3 regions of the Pseudoalteromonas sp. NGC95 genome follow, and region 2 is predicted to be linked to each of the others. Evidence: predicted binding sites of a transcription regulator. Region 2 holds the regulator's gene; each other region holds the start of a gene.

Region 1 (4,999 bases), on a different contig from region 2:
TGCTTCAGTTGTTTGTCCCGAAAGCGTACGACCAGAGGCGTCGGTAATAGTCCCCGAGATCATAACTGGTAATGTGCGCCCTGCTTGCTCAAAGGCTTCTTCTACGCCAAACGAGGCCGCTTTTGCGTTAAGGGTGTCGAATATAGTTTCGATTAGTATTAAATCGGCGCCGCCCTCCATTAATGCAAGTGTTGATTCAATATACGCAGCAACCAGCTTATCAAAGGTGACATTTCGGTAACCCGGATCGTTTACGTCTGGCGAAATTGAACACGTTTTAGCTGTCGGCCCTAAAACACCGGCTACATAGCGCGGTTTTTCTGGCGTTTTAGCCGTAAATTCATCACAAATGGCGCGTGCTAATTTAGCCGACTCTAGATTTATTTCACGACTTAGGTTTGCCATGTCGTAATCTTCCATCGAAATAGTGGTCGAGTTAAACGTATTGGTTTCGATAATATCGGCGCCCGCTGATAAAAAACCACGATGAATATCAGTGATTAAATCGGGCTTGGTTAGGCTTAATAAATCGTTATTGCCTTTAATTAATACATGCCAGTCTTTAAAACGCTCTCCGCGATAGTCTTCTTCTTCTAGCTTATGATCTTGGATCATGGTGCCCATAGCGCCATCTAAAATTAAAATGCGTTCTTTTAATGCGGCGCTTATTTCGGCTTGCTTATTATTTGTAGGAGCGTTATTCGGCATAGTTGTTAGTCCTCACGTCTTGGCTAACTAAATTAATATCATACGGTGTGGTTTGGTACACGTAGTAATTTAACCAGTTCGAAAAAAGTAAAAAAGCATGGCTTTGCCACGTTTTTGAAGGTTGTTTAGTTGCATCGTCATCCGGAAAGTAATTTTCGGGCTTTGGTGCATTAGGGCTTTTTTTACAATCGCGCTCGTATTCTGCTTTTAGCGAGTCGGCGTCGTACTCTGGGTGGCCGGTTATAAACACTTGGCTACCCGATTTATTTTTAAGTAAGTAAGCCCCTACTCGCTCAGAACCTGCCAGTACAACTAGCTCATCACAGGCGTTTATTTTATTTATATCAATGTGGCCGTAGCGTGAGTGCGGTACCAAAAAGGTGTCGTCGAATCCGCGAGTCAGTGCGCCGTGATCAAAGTAACATTGGTGGGTAAATACGCCACACAGTTTGTCGTCTTTTAAATCGCGCTTTAAATTGTAACGGTGATATAGCGCTGCATGTGCTGCCCAGCACGAAAATAACGTAGAGGTAACATGTTGCTCAGCCCAATCAATAATAACCTTTAGCTCATCCCAATACGCTACATCGTCGTATTCTAAATGGGCAAGTGGCGCACCGGTTACAATTAACGCATCGTAATTGTTGTCTTTAACCTCAGAAAAATAACGATAAAAGGTATCAAGGTGCTCTTCTGAATTACTGCTACTGCGGTGAGTGTCGAGGCGCAGTAGTTCTACGTTTACTTGCAAAGGCGAGTTGGCAAGCAAGCGAATAAACTGAACTTCGGTTTCTACTTTATTAGGCATTAAGTTTAAAATAGCCAAACGCATTGGGCGTATCTCTTGCGTTTTTGCACGTGTTTTTGGCATTACAAATACGTTTTCTTGACGTAAACGTGCAATTGCCGGCAACTCGTCTTTTACTGTAATTGGCATACTTTACTCCTGCTCATAAAAACCGAAGCTTAATTATGAACTGAAAGTAAAAAATATCAACCTCTAGATGTATAGATGTCTAAATGAAATTTATTCACTGTGAATAAACTGTTTGATGAATGATAAGTTAAGCCTACCTATAAACACTTAACTTATCGTACTGAACATAAATACACCTAGCACTACCTGTTAATTTTTACCCACTAAAATTAAGTTTTGTTGAGGTGGTATCAAGTACTCAGCCCCGCTGGCTGTTATTACAGCCATTTCTTCAACCGAAATGGTTTTAAACTCGGTGTTATTCAAAGGCCAACTAAAAAAACCATCAAAGGCAAACACCATCCCTTCTTTAAGTTCACGTTGTGACGCAGGCCTTACTTGCGCACTACGAGAGCCACCCAAGTTAGGGCCGGTGTCGTGTGCAACATACCCTACTGGATGGCCGGTGCTCCATGGCACAGGCTCTGAGTTGTATTTATTCATTAATACGGTTTGAGCTTGATCCACGTCGATGCCTTTTGCGCCGGGCTTCATTGCATTAAATGCGGCAAAACCGCTGTCTCTTGCGTTAATCCAATATTGCTGAATATTGGCCGGTGCTGAGGTTTCTCCTTCTTTAAGCACATAAGCAAAACGCTGAATGTCACTTACCCAGCGGTTGTAAAGCTTTACACCAAAATCAATTTGTATCACATCACCAGGCATAATCACTTTATTTGTAGAGTGTGAATGCCCTCGGTCAGGGCCTGAGTTTACATTGGGGTTTTGCTCTGCAGCCCATGCATCGGTCACGCCTCGCGCTTTCATTTTAGCTTTTAAAAACTTGGCTACGTCTGCATCGGTAGTTTTGCCCGGAATAATAGTTTCATATGCCTCTAGCTGCCACTTTGCAGAGAGCGCTGCCGCTTCTTTCATTATTTCAACTTCAGCCGGTAATTTAATTGAAAGCCATTGATAAACCAGTTCTTCAGAGGATATTAGCTTAGCTGTTTGTTCAGGCCCTAATAAACTGGCTAACTGTTTATACTGCGAATGCGACAACCCATCAGCCTGCGCGTTAAGGTCAGATACATTAATTGCAATGTTACGGAATAATTGTTTTTTTATAAAATCAGCAGCGTATTTTAATGCTGACACGCTACGGGGAACAGATATAACTTTTTCATGTATATCGAGTTCATCTAACGCTTTTGCTTCACTTGAAGGTGAGTAAGCAACAGAATGAAACTTATCTCTGTCAAAATAAAATAAATAAGCTGCTGGCGACCCTGCGTTTTCACAGCCAATATGATCAGCTAATGGGTCATTATTATTTTCTCTACATACTATCAGCCAAGCATCTACATCTGCAGCTTTTAATGCTTGTGGAAGTAGTTGACTGATTCTTTGTTTTCTTATTTCAGGCCAAGGCGAACTTTCTGCTTTTACCTCAGAATTACTTGCAAATAGAGTGAGTAAAGCCATGGTTGTTGCAAATTTTTGTATAGTCATATTTTTTCTTATTTTGCTGTGGTTTAAATACGTTAGCACACTCAAATAAAACTATACATTTAACAAGATAAAAACGATTAAGATATATTCCTCCTCGCCATTCGTTGACTGTTTCACCTGTCAGCCACTACAATACAACATTGAATTTTTATTATTATTTGAAGGCTTTCCTCCATGGTTTTACCTGATAAATTTATATTCTCGATGAGTCGAGTATCTAAGGTTGTGCCACCTAAGCGCACTATCTTAAAAGATATTTCGTTACACTTTTTTCCTGGCGCTAAAATTGGTGTGCTTGGTTTAAACGGTTCTGGTAAATCTACGTTACTACGTATTATGGCCGGTGTTGACCAAGATTTTGAAGGTGATGCACATCCTCAGCCTGGTACAAAAATTGGTTATTTACCGCAAGAGCCTGTTTTAGACGAAAGCAAAACAGTTCGTGAAATTGTTGAAGAAGCTGTTGGCGAAGTTAAACACGCACTTAAACGTCTTGACGAAGTGTATAACGAATACGCCATGGAAGACGCTGACTTTGACGCACTTGCAAAAGAGCAAGGCGAGCTTGAAGCTGTTATTCAAGCGCACGATGGTCACAACATAGACAACGTTTTAGAACGTGCTGCTGATGCACTTCGCCTACCAGAATGGGATGCTAAAATTGAGCACCTTTCAGGTGGTGAGCGTCGTCGTGTTGCTATATGTCGATTATTGCTTGAAAAACCAGACATGCTTATTCTCGATGAACCAACTAACCACTTGGATGCTGAGTCGGTTGCATGGTTAGAGCGCTTTTTACACGATTACGAAGGCACTGTTGTGGCGGTAACGCATGACCGTTACTTCCTTGATAATGTAGCGGGTTGGATATTGGAGCTTGACCGTGGTGAAGGTATTCCATGGGAAGGTAACTACTCTTCTTGGCTTGAACAAAAAGATGCGCGCTTACAGCAAGAACAAAAATCTGAAAAAGCACGTCAAAAATCAATTGCGCAAGAACTTGAATGGGTTCGTTCAAATCCTAAAGGTCGTCAAGCTAAGTCAAAAGCACGTATGGCTCAGTTTACTGAAATGCAGCAGTCTGATTACCAAAAACGTAACGAAACTAACGAGATGTTTATTCCACCTGGCCCGCGTTTAGGCGACCAAGTGCTTGAAGTAACTAACCTTCGTAAGAGTTTTGGCGATCGCGTTTTAATTGACGATTTAAGCTTTAGCATGCCAAAAGGTGCCATTGTGGGCATTATTGGTGCTAATGGCGCGGGTAAATCAACGCTGTTTAAAATGATCAGTGGTGAGCAAAAGCAAGACAGCGGTAGCATTACCGTTGGCGAAAGCGTACACCTTGCTACTGTTGATCAGTTCCGCGACGGTATGGACGAAAGCAAAACTGTTTTCCAAGAAATATCAGACGGCCAAGACGTACTAAAAATTGGTAACTTTGAGTTCCAAAGCCGTGCGTATGTAAGTCGCTTTAACTTTAAAGGTAACGATCAGCAAAAGTTTGTTAAAGACCTATCAGGTGGTGAGCGTAACCGTTTACACCTTGCTAAGTTATTAAAAGCTGGCGGCAATGTGTTACTACTCGATGAGCCAACCAATGACTTGGACGTTGAAACACTACGTGCGCTAGAGAACGCTATTTTAGAGTTCCCTGGTTGTGTAATGTGTATCTCGCATGACCGTTGGTTCCTTGACCGTATTGCTACGCACATTTTAGATTACCGCGACGAAGGTCAAATTAACTTCTTTGATGGTAACTATACTGAATACGAAGAGTGGCTTAAAAAGACACTAGGTGCAGCAGCAACTGAACCTAAACGCATTAAGTACAAAAAAATTGGTTAATATTTACTGTAGCTA
Region 2 (4,999 bases):
GCATGCCAGGTAGTAAAGGAGTTGATAAGCCACTGAGCTGTTCTTCTATTTTATAATCAAAGGTGCGTGGAAGCGGGACTTTAATAGCAACTTCAACAAAACTCATAACAACTCAACCCGTAAAATTAATGCTGTAATGTACTAAAAATAACGCTAAAAACCTACTAGCAATAGCGCTTGAGACAGAGATTGTTCACTTTTTTGGCAAAAATATAAATAAATACTTGTGTGGGGGGAGGTTGTTGGATAAAATCCGCCACCAACAAATTTGTTTTAACGACGTATGGTGCCAAACTCCGGGTTTGGAGAGCGATGCGGCCTTAACTAGAGGTTCCTATGAAAGAAGGTATTCACCCTAAGTACGAAGTAATTTCTGCAACATGTTCATGTGGAAATAAATTCGAAACTAGCTCAACTCTTTGTAAAGACATTCACTTAGACGTATGTTCTGCGTGTCACCCGTTTTACACTGGTAAGCAAAAAGTTTTAGACACTGGCGGACGTGTTGATCGCTTCAACAAGCGCTTCGGTGCACTTGCCAGCAAGAAGTAATTATTGCTGTTTAGTTAAAAAAAGCACCTTAGGGTGCTTTTTTTGTGCCTAAAATTTGTTATTTATTATCTTAAACTAACCTACATAAATCTTTGAGCAATTTAACGAATTAAATTGCACTATAACGTCGTTAAAATTTTTTATTTAGAACAATTAGATACAAAAATTTTTGCCTAGTTCTAGCGTAATTTTCTTAACGTTAAATAGACCCCATATATAAGCAGATTGGTATTATTTCGTTGATTTTAACTATCCCCTCCTTTTGCATAACTATTTCCTATTCTTATTCTGAGTATACATAATCCTTTACAGACAAATCGATAGATATTCTCTATATTTTAAATAGTACAATTTTTAACTAGGTTGATAAAAGTAGCTAACGTGGGCTTATCTGTTTTTAAAGTAGGGTAGTAGGCTGTTATTCTAAGTTTATGCTGATACTTTAAGTATACATTTTATAAGATTTTGATAGGCATAAAAGCACCTTAAAACTTACTTTTTAGGTGAATTTTTATTTATTAAATGTTGATATAATCCTGCAAAGTTACTGAAAAACCTCTTAAAATTAAAGGATATAGCATATAACAGGATAGACCTGATATTGCTTGGAATTTAAAAATAATAAGGGTATCGTACCCCAAGACTCCATCTCTCACTTTAACTTAAATTGCAGGATACCATCGCGTTATGTCTGACTTTCGTGAACAAGCACTACATTACCACTCACATCCCGTACCAGGTAAAATTAGCATTGAGCTTACAAAACCAGCTGAAACGGCTCATGATCTTGCACTTGCGTATAGCCCAGGTGTTGCCGAACCTGTACGTGAAATAGCTGCAGATCCTGCAAATGCTTATAAATATACTGGTAAAGGTAACATGGTTGCGGTTATTACTAATGGTACTGCAATTCTAGGCCTTGGTAATTTAGGTCCTTTAGCGTCTAAGCCTGTAATGGAAGGTAAAGCGTTATTGTTTAAACGTTTTGCAGGGCTTGATTCTATCGATATTGAAGTTAAGCACAAAACAACAGAAGACTTTATTAATACGGTTGCCAACATTGCCGACACATTCGGTGGTATTAACCTTGAAGATATTAAAGCACCAGAGTGTTTTGAAATAGAAAAAGCATTAATAGAGCGTTGTAGTATTCCTGTTTTTCATGACGATCAACACGGTACTGCCATTGTAACGGCTGCTGGTATGTTAAATGCGCTAGAAGTACAAGGTAAGTCAATTGAAGATGCAATTATTGTATGTTTAGGTGCAGGCGCTGCCGCTGTTGCGTGTATGGAGCTGTTAATTAAGTGTGGCGCACTGCGTGAACACATTTATATGCTTGACCGCAAAGGTGTTATTCATACCCGCCGCGATGACTTAAATGAATACAAACAGCTTTTTGCTAATAATACCGATAAGCGTACATTGCAAGATGTAATTGCAGATGCAGATGTATTTGTGGGTGTTTCTGGCCCTAACTTATTAGCGGCTGAAGATTTAAAGCTAATGGCTGCAAAACCAGTTGTGTTTGCATGTTCAAATCCAGATCCTGAGATTGATCCTGCACTTGCGCACGGCGCACGCAACGATTTAATCATGGCAACAGGGCGCTCTGATTACCCTAACCAAGTTAATAATGTTTTATGTTTCCCGTTTATTTTCCGTGGTGCGCTTGATGTACGTGCAAGCGCTATTAACGATGAAATGAAAATTGCTGCAGTAGATGCTATTCGAAGTATTGCCAAAGAGCCAGTACCTGCAGAAGTTTTAAAAGCCGCTGGTGTAGATAAACTAGAATTTGGTGCGCAGTATATTATTCCAAAACCAATGGATCCACGTTTACTGCCGCGTATAGCAAGAGCTGTTGCACTTGCTGCTATTGAGTCAGGTGTTGCACAAATTGAGCTACCTGAAAACTATATGCAGTAAATCTATACAGTAGAGCTATACAATAAAATTTAGACATAAAAAAACCTCAGTAATTACTGAGGTTTTTTTTGTCTTTGTAATATTTATTCTTCGTTTAAAACGGGTACTTCTAGACCCATTTCTTGCATTATTTTTTTAACTTCTTCTGGCACTTTTTCGGCGTTATCTTTACGTAAGTCATCGTCATTTGGTAAAGGTTGGCCAGTAAAAGCATGCAAAAATGCCTCACATAGCAATTCACTATTTGTAGCATGGCGAAGGTTATTGATTTGACGACGTGTACGTTCGTCAGTTAATACCTTTAATACATTTAGCGGGATCGAAACGGTGATCTTTTTAACTTGCTCTGATTTTTTACCGTGTTCTGCGTATGGGTGAATATACTCACCATTCCATTTAGCCATAAGATGTATCGTTGCCTCAGATTATTAATTTCTCACACGGTATAAAAAGCGTGTAAATATGCGTGAAATTCTATCGATTTAAAAAAGATAGTCAAATAATAGATACCGATCTATCTTAATAAGCCTATTGTAGGTGTAAAGATAAGCACACTTTTGTGAGCTAAAATGTGTTATTCGCAGAGGCCCCTTCTACTTTTAGCCATCTAGAGCTTTAAAATACTTTGACTTATCAAAACGGATAACTTACTCTTTTAGACGTCTAAACATCCAAATTAATCAGGTGACGAATATGAGCGAAAAAAACAAAGCGACCATTGCTGTACGTAACGGCGTTGATGCTGATAAACATCATGGTGCGGTGGTACCGCCAATTTATTTATCGACTACTTATTCGTTTGCCGACTTTGATACTAAGCGTGAGTATGATTATGGTCGTAGCGGTAATCCTAATCGTGATATTTTAGCTGAGACGCTTGCTAAGCTTGAAGGTGGCGCTCGTGGCATAATTACAGCTACAGGCATGGCTGCCGTGCATTTAGCTACTCAGCTACTTAATAGTGACGATACGTTAGTAATTCCACATGATTGTTATGGTGGCAGCTATCGTTTATTTACATCTTTACAAAAACGCGGACTACTAAAGCTCGAAATATTAGATTTAACAAAAGAAGAAAGTCTTCAACAAATTTTAGTAATTAAACCTAAGCTTATTTGGATAGAAACCCCAAGTAACCCAGTACTTCGTTTAACAGATATTAAAGCGGTTACCGATGTTGCAAAGCAATGCGGTGCATTGGTGGCTGCAGATAACACGTTTTTGTCGCCTGCTTTACAAAATCCTATTAATTTTGGTGTAGATATTGTGGTGCATTCAACCACTAAATACATTAACGGACACTCAGATGTAGTAGGCGGCGCTGTTATTGCCGCAACACAAGAGTTAGGCGATGAGCTTGCTTGGTGGGCTAATAACATTGGTATTACGGGTGCGCCTTTTGATAGCTATTTAACGCTTCGTGGTTTACGTACTTTAAATGTGCGCCTAAGGCAGCATCAAGAAAATGCACTGGCAATAGCTAAGTATCTTGAAAGCTCTGAATATGTAAGCCAAGTTTACTACCCAGGTCTTGAGTCACATCCTCAACATGAGCTAGCTAAAGCACAGCAACTTGGTTTTGGTGGCATGGTTAGTTTTGATATTAAAGGCGATATAAACGACGCTGCGGCATTTTTAACTAGCCTTAAAACGTTTAGTTTAGCTGAGTCACTAGGTGGCGTAGAGAGCTTAATTTGTCACCCTGCAACTATGACGCACGCAGGTATGGAGGCAACAGCACGTTTAGAAGCGGGCGTGGGCGATACGCTTATTCGTATTTCGGTAGGTATTGAAGATATACACGATTTAGTCGCTGATTTTGAGCGAGTGTTTGAACTTGTAAAACCAGGGCAAAATAAAAATGTTGGCCGTGTAGGCAAAGGAGCAGGCACTTCTGGTGGTAACGTTAAATTAAGTGCAGCTCGTCCGGCGCTTTGGTGATTAATATGGTTAATTGTATACATAAATTTGGTGGCTCGAGTTTAAGCTCAAGTGAGCGATACCAAAGCGTAGCAAAAATAATAATTACACATACTCAACCGGGTGATTGTGTGGTGGTATCGGCTGCGGGTAAGACAACCGATACGCTAGTATTACTTTGGCAAAGCTATCAAAAACAAGATACTCAAGCAGTAGCTGATATTTTACTGCAGTTAAATAACCATCAAAGTGATTTAATAGAGCTGCTATTAGAAGCCGATTTAAAACGAAGTGCACTTAAAACACTAAGTATCGAACTTAGCTATATTGCAGAACTTGCTCAAGCTGAGCAGCTAAAAGAGGCTGCATTACTTGCACATGGCGAACTGTGGTCAGCACGTTTACTCTCTACTTATTTACAGCAGCTAAATATTGAGGCATGCGCTCAAGATGCACGTACTCTTTTTACCTTAAATGATGGCGAATTAATGCATGCGCAAAATGCGCAGCAATGTGGGCAGTTAATTTTGCCTAATAAAATAAATGTTGTTACTGGGTTTATTGCCGCAGATATCAAAGGCGAGACAGTAACGCTTGG
Region 3 (4,999 bases), 430 kb from region 2:
AAAGCAGCCCTTTGAAGCGCTATTAAATGATGCAGACCACGCAATGTATAAAAATAAACAAGCGTACAAGCTCGCTAAAAAAGCACAATAAAAGGAGGTTCGTCATGACTCATGCCACACAAACTTGGCTAGTTTTTTCTGCGATAGGTTTTATTTTTTCCTTAGCAATAATAAGCTTATTTGAAACGTTCCCTAGCATTAGATTTATATCTAATGAGGGAATAATTTTTGGTGTTATGTGCTCCTCTATGGGGTTTGCCTTAAAAAGGCTTGAGAGTAATAACCAAAAACACCTTCAATAAATAGCTTAAGCTGCAAATCTTTACTTGTATTTATTAATTAATTTTTCAAAGAACGGACATAAAAAAGCAAGCCATTAGGCTTGCCAAGAAGGGTGTTAATTAGCTCTAACCTAGCCTTTAAGCTATTAGCTTTTCGGCTAGGTTTAATTCCATTATTGCTTTTAATAAACGGTATAAGTTGATTGATGCATCAATTTCTTCTTTACGGTTTGTTAAGCTTTCAATATTTAAGCCCAGCGGTACATCTAAATGCGCACAGCTTTTAAGTATTAAGTCGAGGTTTTCGCGGCAAATACGTACTGATTCGCTTAATGTATTGTCTGCATCAAGCATGCGCCATTTAGTTGCCTCTGGCACTGAGATACCCAACCATTGCATAAAGTCTAAGGTTTTTTCGCCGCCGCACGGGGTAAACGTTAATATAATACGTTGAGGTGTAATCCCTTGTGCTTTACATGTACGTGCGTAGCTAGTAATTAGCTCTATAGTCGCTTGTGCATCGTAAACAGCTTGCGATATAAAAAACTGACAACCTTGTGCTGTTTTTTCTATTAATCGTTCGTGCTCATTTCGTTTGCTTGAATGGCGCTCGGCAATAGTAACGCCACCTAAAAAGAAATCATCTGACTGCTCAGCCATCGCTTTATAAGCATCTGGCAGGCTTAGCTTTATATCGCCTATCGATGATGGGCTACCTACTAAAACAACATTTTGTAAATCGTAGTCGTTTTTAGTTTCACTTAGCCAATCTTTAAATTCGCCTACGCCACGCTGCGCCACACTCTTATAAGTAATTACATCTTGTGCAGATAAATTACGAAGTAAATGGCTGTATTCACGCGGATCAACGGTTTGTTTAAACGCAAATGGGCGGTCTTGGTTAGTTCGGCTGCTTTCGTCTTGAATGTCGTAAATTATCACACCGTCGTATTCAATTTCGTGTAAGCGACCTAATAGCTTTTCTGCAATGGTTTTTAATTGCGCTTTATCGGTGCCAATTTTAGGCGGGGTAGTACCAATAAGATAAACACCTTGATTGGTGTCCACTATCTTCTCTTTTAGTGATAAAGCCATAATCCTCATTCCAGCTAAGTTTGTTTTGATGGATTTAATATAGCAGCCATTTAGACGTCTAGATAGATTTATTTAATGAAAGTTTTTCAATTAACATGATGTTTATTCATAGTGCTTGTTCCCATAATTTATAATTGACACAGTTGTTTACATAATAAATCCCCTTGGGACTCTTATATTTATTGGCTTTGGGGCATAATTAAAGAGTTAAATCTGACAACAAATTTGCTCAATTTAAAAAGGGACAACAATGAAATTTAAATTATTAGCAACCAGCTTAGCGGTATCGCTGGCGTTAACAGGTTGCGCCATGCAACAAAACCAAAGCACGCAAACAACAGCACAACAAGAACAAGTAAATAAAGCTGATGACCGTGTTTTCTCGCAAGATTATTTAATTGAAGAGCTAGAAAACGGCTTACGTGTCATGGTTGTTAAAACCGACTACCCTGATGTAGTGTCGCTGCAAATTCCGGTATCGGTTGGGTCGCGTAACGAAGTTGAAGAGGGCAAAACAGGCTTTGCTCACTTTTTTGAACACATGATGTTTAAAGGCTCACAAAAATACCCTGAAGATGTGTACTCAGACATATTAAAAAATTCAGGTGTTGATAACCGCGCTTATACAACAAACGATTTTACAAACTACCATTTAAACTTTTCAAAACAGCACCTTGATAAAGTGCTTGAGCTTGAAGCTGATATTTTTCAAAACTTAACTTACACCGAAGAGCAATTTAGAACAGAAGCACAAACGGTAAAAGGTGAGTACTTAAAAAACAACGCGAGCCCAATTCGTAAATTATTAAGCGCTGTACGCGAAGAAGCGTTTGATAAGCACACGTATAAACACACCACTATGGGCTTTTTTAAAGACATAGAAGCCATGCCAGATCAAATGGCGTACGGGAAAGAGTTTTTTGCTAAATTTTATAAACCTGAGTATGTGTCACTTGTTATTGTGGGCGATGTAGATCCACAAGCAACAATGGCAATGGTTAAAAAGCATTGGGGTAGCTGGAAAAAGGGTAACTATGTTGCTGACATTAAAGCAGAGCCTGTTCAACAAGCACCAAAATATTTGCACCAGCAAGATGAAGCGCTACCAGGACATTGGTTACTTGTATCCTACAAAGGCGCTGCGTGGGAGCCTGCTAAAAAAGACAGAGCAGCACTTGATTTAATCTCACAGCTTTATTTTTCTAGTAATTCAGATTTATATCAAGAGCTAGTGGTCGACAAACAAATTGCCAGCCAAATGTTTACTTATAACCCTGAGACTAAAGATCCGGGTTTATTACACGTATTTGTTAAAGTAGAAAACGCAGACGATTTAGCCACTGCGCGCGATGCCATTAACCGCACTTATGCAAAAGCACGCACTGAGCTTGTTGATGAGCAAAAGTTGAGTGATTTAAAATCGAACCTTAAATACAGCTTTATTAATGGCTTGGATTCATCGCAAGCGATTGCATCAACTCTTGCCAGCTACATGCATTTTGAGCGCGATCCTGAAGTTATAAACCAGCTGTATAAATCGGCAGATAACATTACCAGCGCAGATATTAAAGCCGTTGCTAATAAATACTTTACTGATAACGCACGTACCACATTAACAATGTCGGCACTTGATAAAGCCCCAGGTTTCGAGCAAGAAATTAATTTAAATGCGCTTACTGCAAAGCTTAAACAAGCACCTGCGGCACCTGTATTTAAAGTACTTGATAAAACGAATGGCTCGCCATTAATTGATGTTAACTTTTTATTCAATACCGGTGCGGCTGCCGACCCACAAGGCAAAAAAGGTGTTGCTGCGTTAACTGCGGCTATGCTTGCACAAGGTGGCTCAGAGGCGACAAGCTATAAAGATATTCAAAAAGCACTTTATCCGCTTGCGGGTAGCTTTGGTTATCAAATAGATAAAGAAATGCTGTCGTTCCAAGGACGTATTCATAAAGATAATGCGGCGCAGTGGTATTCACTTGTGAGCGATCAATTACTAAACCCAGGTTTTAGAGATGACGACTTTAAGCGCCTTAAAAAAGAAATGATCGATGGCATTAAGTCAGGCTTAAAAGCATCTAACGATGAAGAGCTAGGCAAAGAAGTGCTATACAGTGCGCTTTACAAAAATCACCCTTACGAAAGCTACAACTATGGTGATATTTCGGATTTAGAAGCGTTGACGCTAGATGACGTTAAAGCGTTTTATAACAGCGAGCTTACGCAATCTAAACTCACGGTTGGTTTAATTGGGGCTGTACCTGCAAAGCTTAAAGCTAAAATGATGAGCGATTTTGCAACGCTACCAAAGGGTGAGCAAAGCCGTTTAAGTATTCCTGATGCGCCAGTGCTTAAAGGTCATCATGCAACGATTGTAGAAAAGTCAGCGCAATCGACGGCGGTATCGTTTGGTTTCCCTATTGATACAATTAGAAGTAGCGAAGACTGGACAGCCCTTTGGCTTGTGCGTTCGTACTTTGGTGAGCACCGTAGTTCTAACAGCTTTTTATATGAGCGTATTCGTGAAACTCGCGGCATGAACTACGGCGATTACGCATACATTGAATACTTTCCACGTGGTATGTTTCAAACCAAGCCTGATGCAAACCTAGGGCGCTCTGAGCAAATATTTCAAGTGTGGTTACGCCCACTTCGCTCTAATAACGATGCGCACTTTGCAACACGTACCGCCTTGTTTGAGCTAGATAAGCTAATTAAAAATGGTATGAGCGAAGATGACTTTGAAGCAACACGTAACTTTTTAATTAACTTTGTGCCGCAAATGGTTGCAAGTCAAAACCGCCAATTAGGTTACGCACTTGATAGCGAATTTTACGACACAGATAGTTTTGTAAGTTACGTAACTAACAAACTTAAAACGCTAAGCGTTGCTGATGTAAATCGCGTTATTAAAGAAAACTTACAAACAGACAATGTTCAATATGTGTTTATAACCGCAGGCGGCGCTGATATGCAAAAACGTTTAGCGTCGCAGCAAACATCACCAATGGTCTATAACACTAATAAACCTGCTGAGTTGGTTGCTGAGGATAAAGTGATTGCCGATTATAAATTAGCAATTCCTGCAAAAAATATTGAAGTGATGAAAGTTGATAAAGTATTTCAATAATTTAAGTGGTTTTTAAACTATCTTGAAACGTATAAAAAATGCCCCAGTGCTTTAAAGCTCTGGGGCATTTTTATATTAATACTTTAAGCCAAAGCAAAGGCTTGTTACTAATAAAATAAGCTCGTTACTAATATCATAAGCTTGTTATTAATAGCATACAGCCAACACCGAGTGTAAAGCTAATTAAAGAGCTTATAGCAATAGCTACAATAAACTTTTGCGTTGATTGGACTTTAACCATTTCATCTACTTCTAAGTCGTCTAGTTTTATAAGCTCGCCTTGGCGCACTTCAAATACTGCGCATAAAGCCATTGTGGTTTCTTTTGATGCCGCACCTTCTTTTTCTACACGCTGAATGGTACGTAAGCTTACATCGCAGGCATCGGCAAGTTGCTGTTGCGTCCAATTAAATTGCTGCCTAAGTTCTTTTATTGTTTTAGGGTTAAGTTGCATGCGTTTATTTACCTACCACTAAGTCAATTAGCGCAA

The links. The regulator MetJ, encoded in region 2, represses methionine synthesis genes. The targets are predictions, from matches to a motif close to TAGACGTCTAGACGTCTA.
Region 1: I6E70_RS09630 (homoserine O-succinyltransferase) is a predicted target of MetJ. The motif match lies at 1,710-1,727, and genes of this name have one in related genera.
Region 3: I6E70_RS00110 (methylenetetrahydrofolate reductase) is a predicted target of MetJ. The motif match lies at 1,420-1,437, and genes of this name have one in related genera.

What each region holds. Positions count from the first base shown of each region.
Region 1 is NZ_JADYWR010000008.1:147,587-152,585, reverse strand. Features, by position in the region: gene I6E70_RS09635 (homocysteine S-methyltransferase family protein) at 1-708, opposite strand, end outside; gene I6E70_RS09630 (homoserine O-succinyltransferase) at 698-1,645, opposite strand; gene I6E70_RS09625 (M24 family metallopeptidase) at 1,835-3,136, opposite strand; gene ettA (energy-dependent translational throttle protein EttA) at 3,311-4,984, shown strand.
Region 2 is NZ_JADYWR010000001.1:451,572-456,570, reverse strand. Features, by position in the region: gene priA (primosomal protein N') at 1-106, opposite strand, end outside; gene rpmE (50S ribosomal protein L31) at 337-552, shown strand; gene I6E70_RS02040 (malic enzyme-like NAD(P)-binding protein) at 1,240-2,481, shown strand; gene metJ (met regulon transcriptional regulator MetJ) at 2,565-2,885, opposite strand; gene metB (cystathionine gamma-synthase) at 3,175-4,422, shown strand; gene metL (bifunctional aspartate kinase/homoserine dehydrogenase II) at 4,428-4,999, shown strand, end outside.
Region 3 is NZ_JADYWR010000001.1:23,889-28,887, reverse strand. Features, by position in the region: gene I6E70_RS00120 (sensor domain-containing diguanylate cyclase) at 1-91, shown strand, start outside; gene I6E70_RS00115 (hypothetical protein) at 105-302, shown strand; gene I6E70_RS00110 (methylenetetrahydrofolate reductase) at 420-1,376, opposite strand; gene I6E70_RS00105 (M16 family metallopeptidase) at 1,627-4,509, shown strand; gene I6E70_RS00100 (helix-turn-helix transcriptional regulator) at 4,643-4,963, opposite strand; gene I6E70_RS00095 (hypothetical protein) at 4,968-4,999, opposite strand, start outside.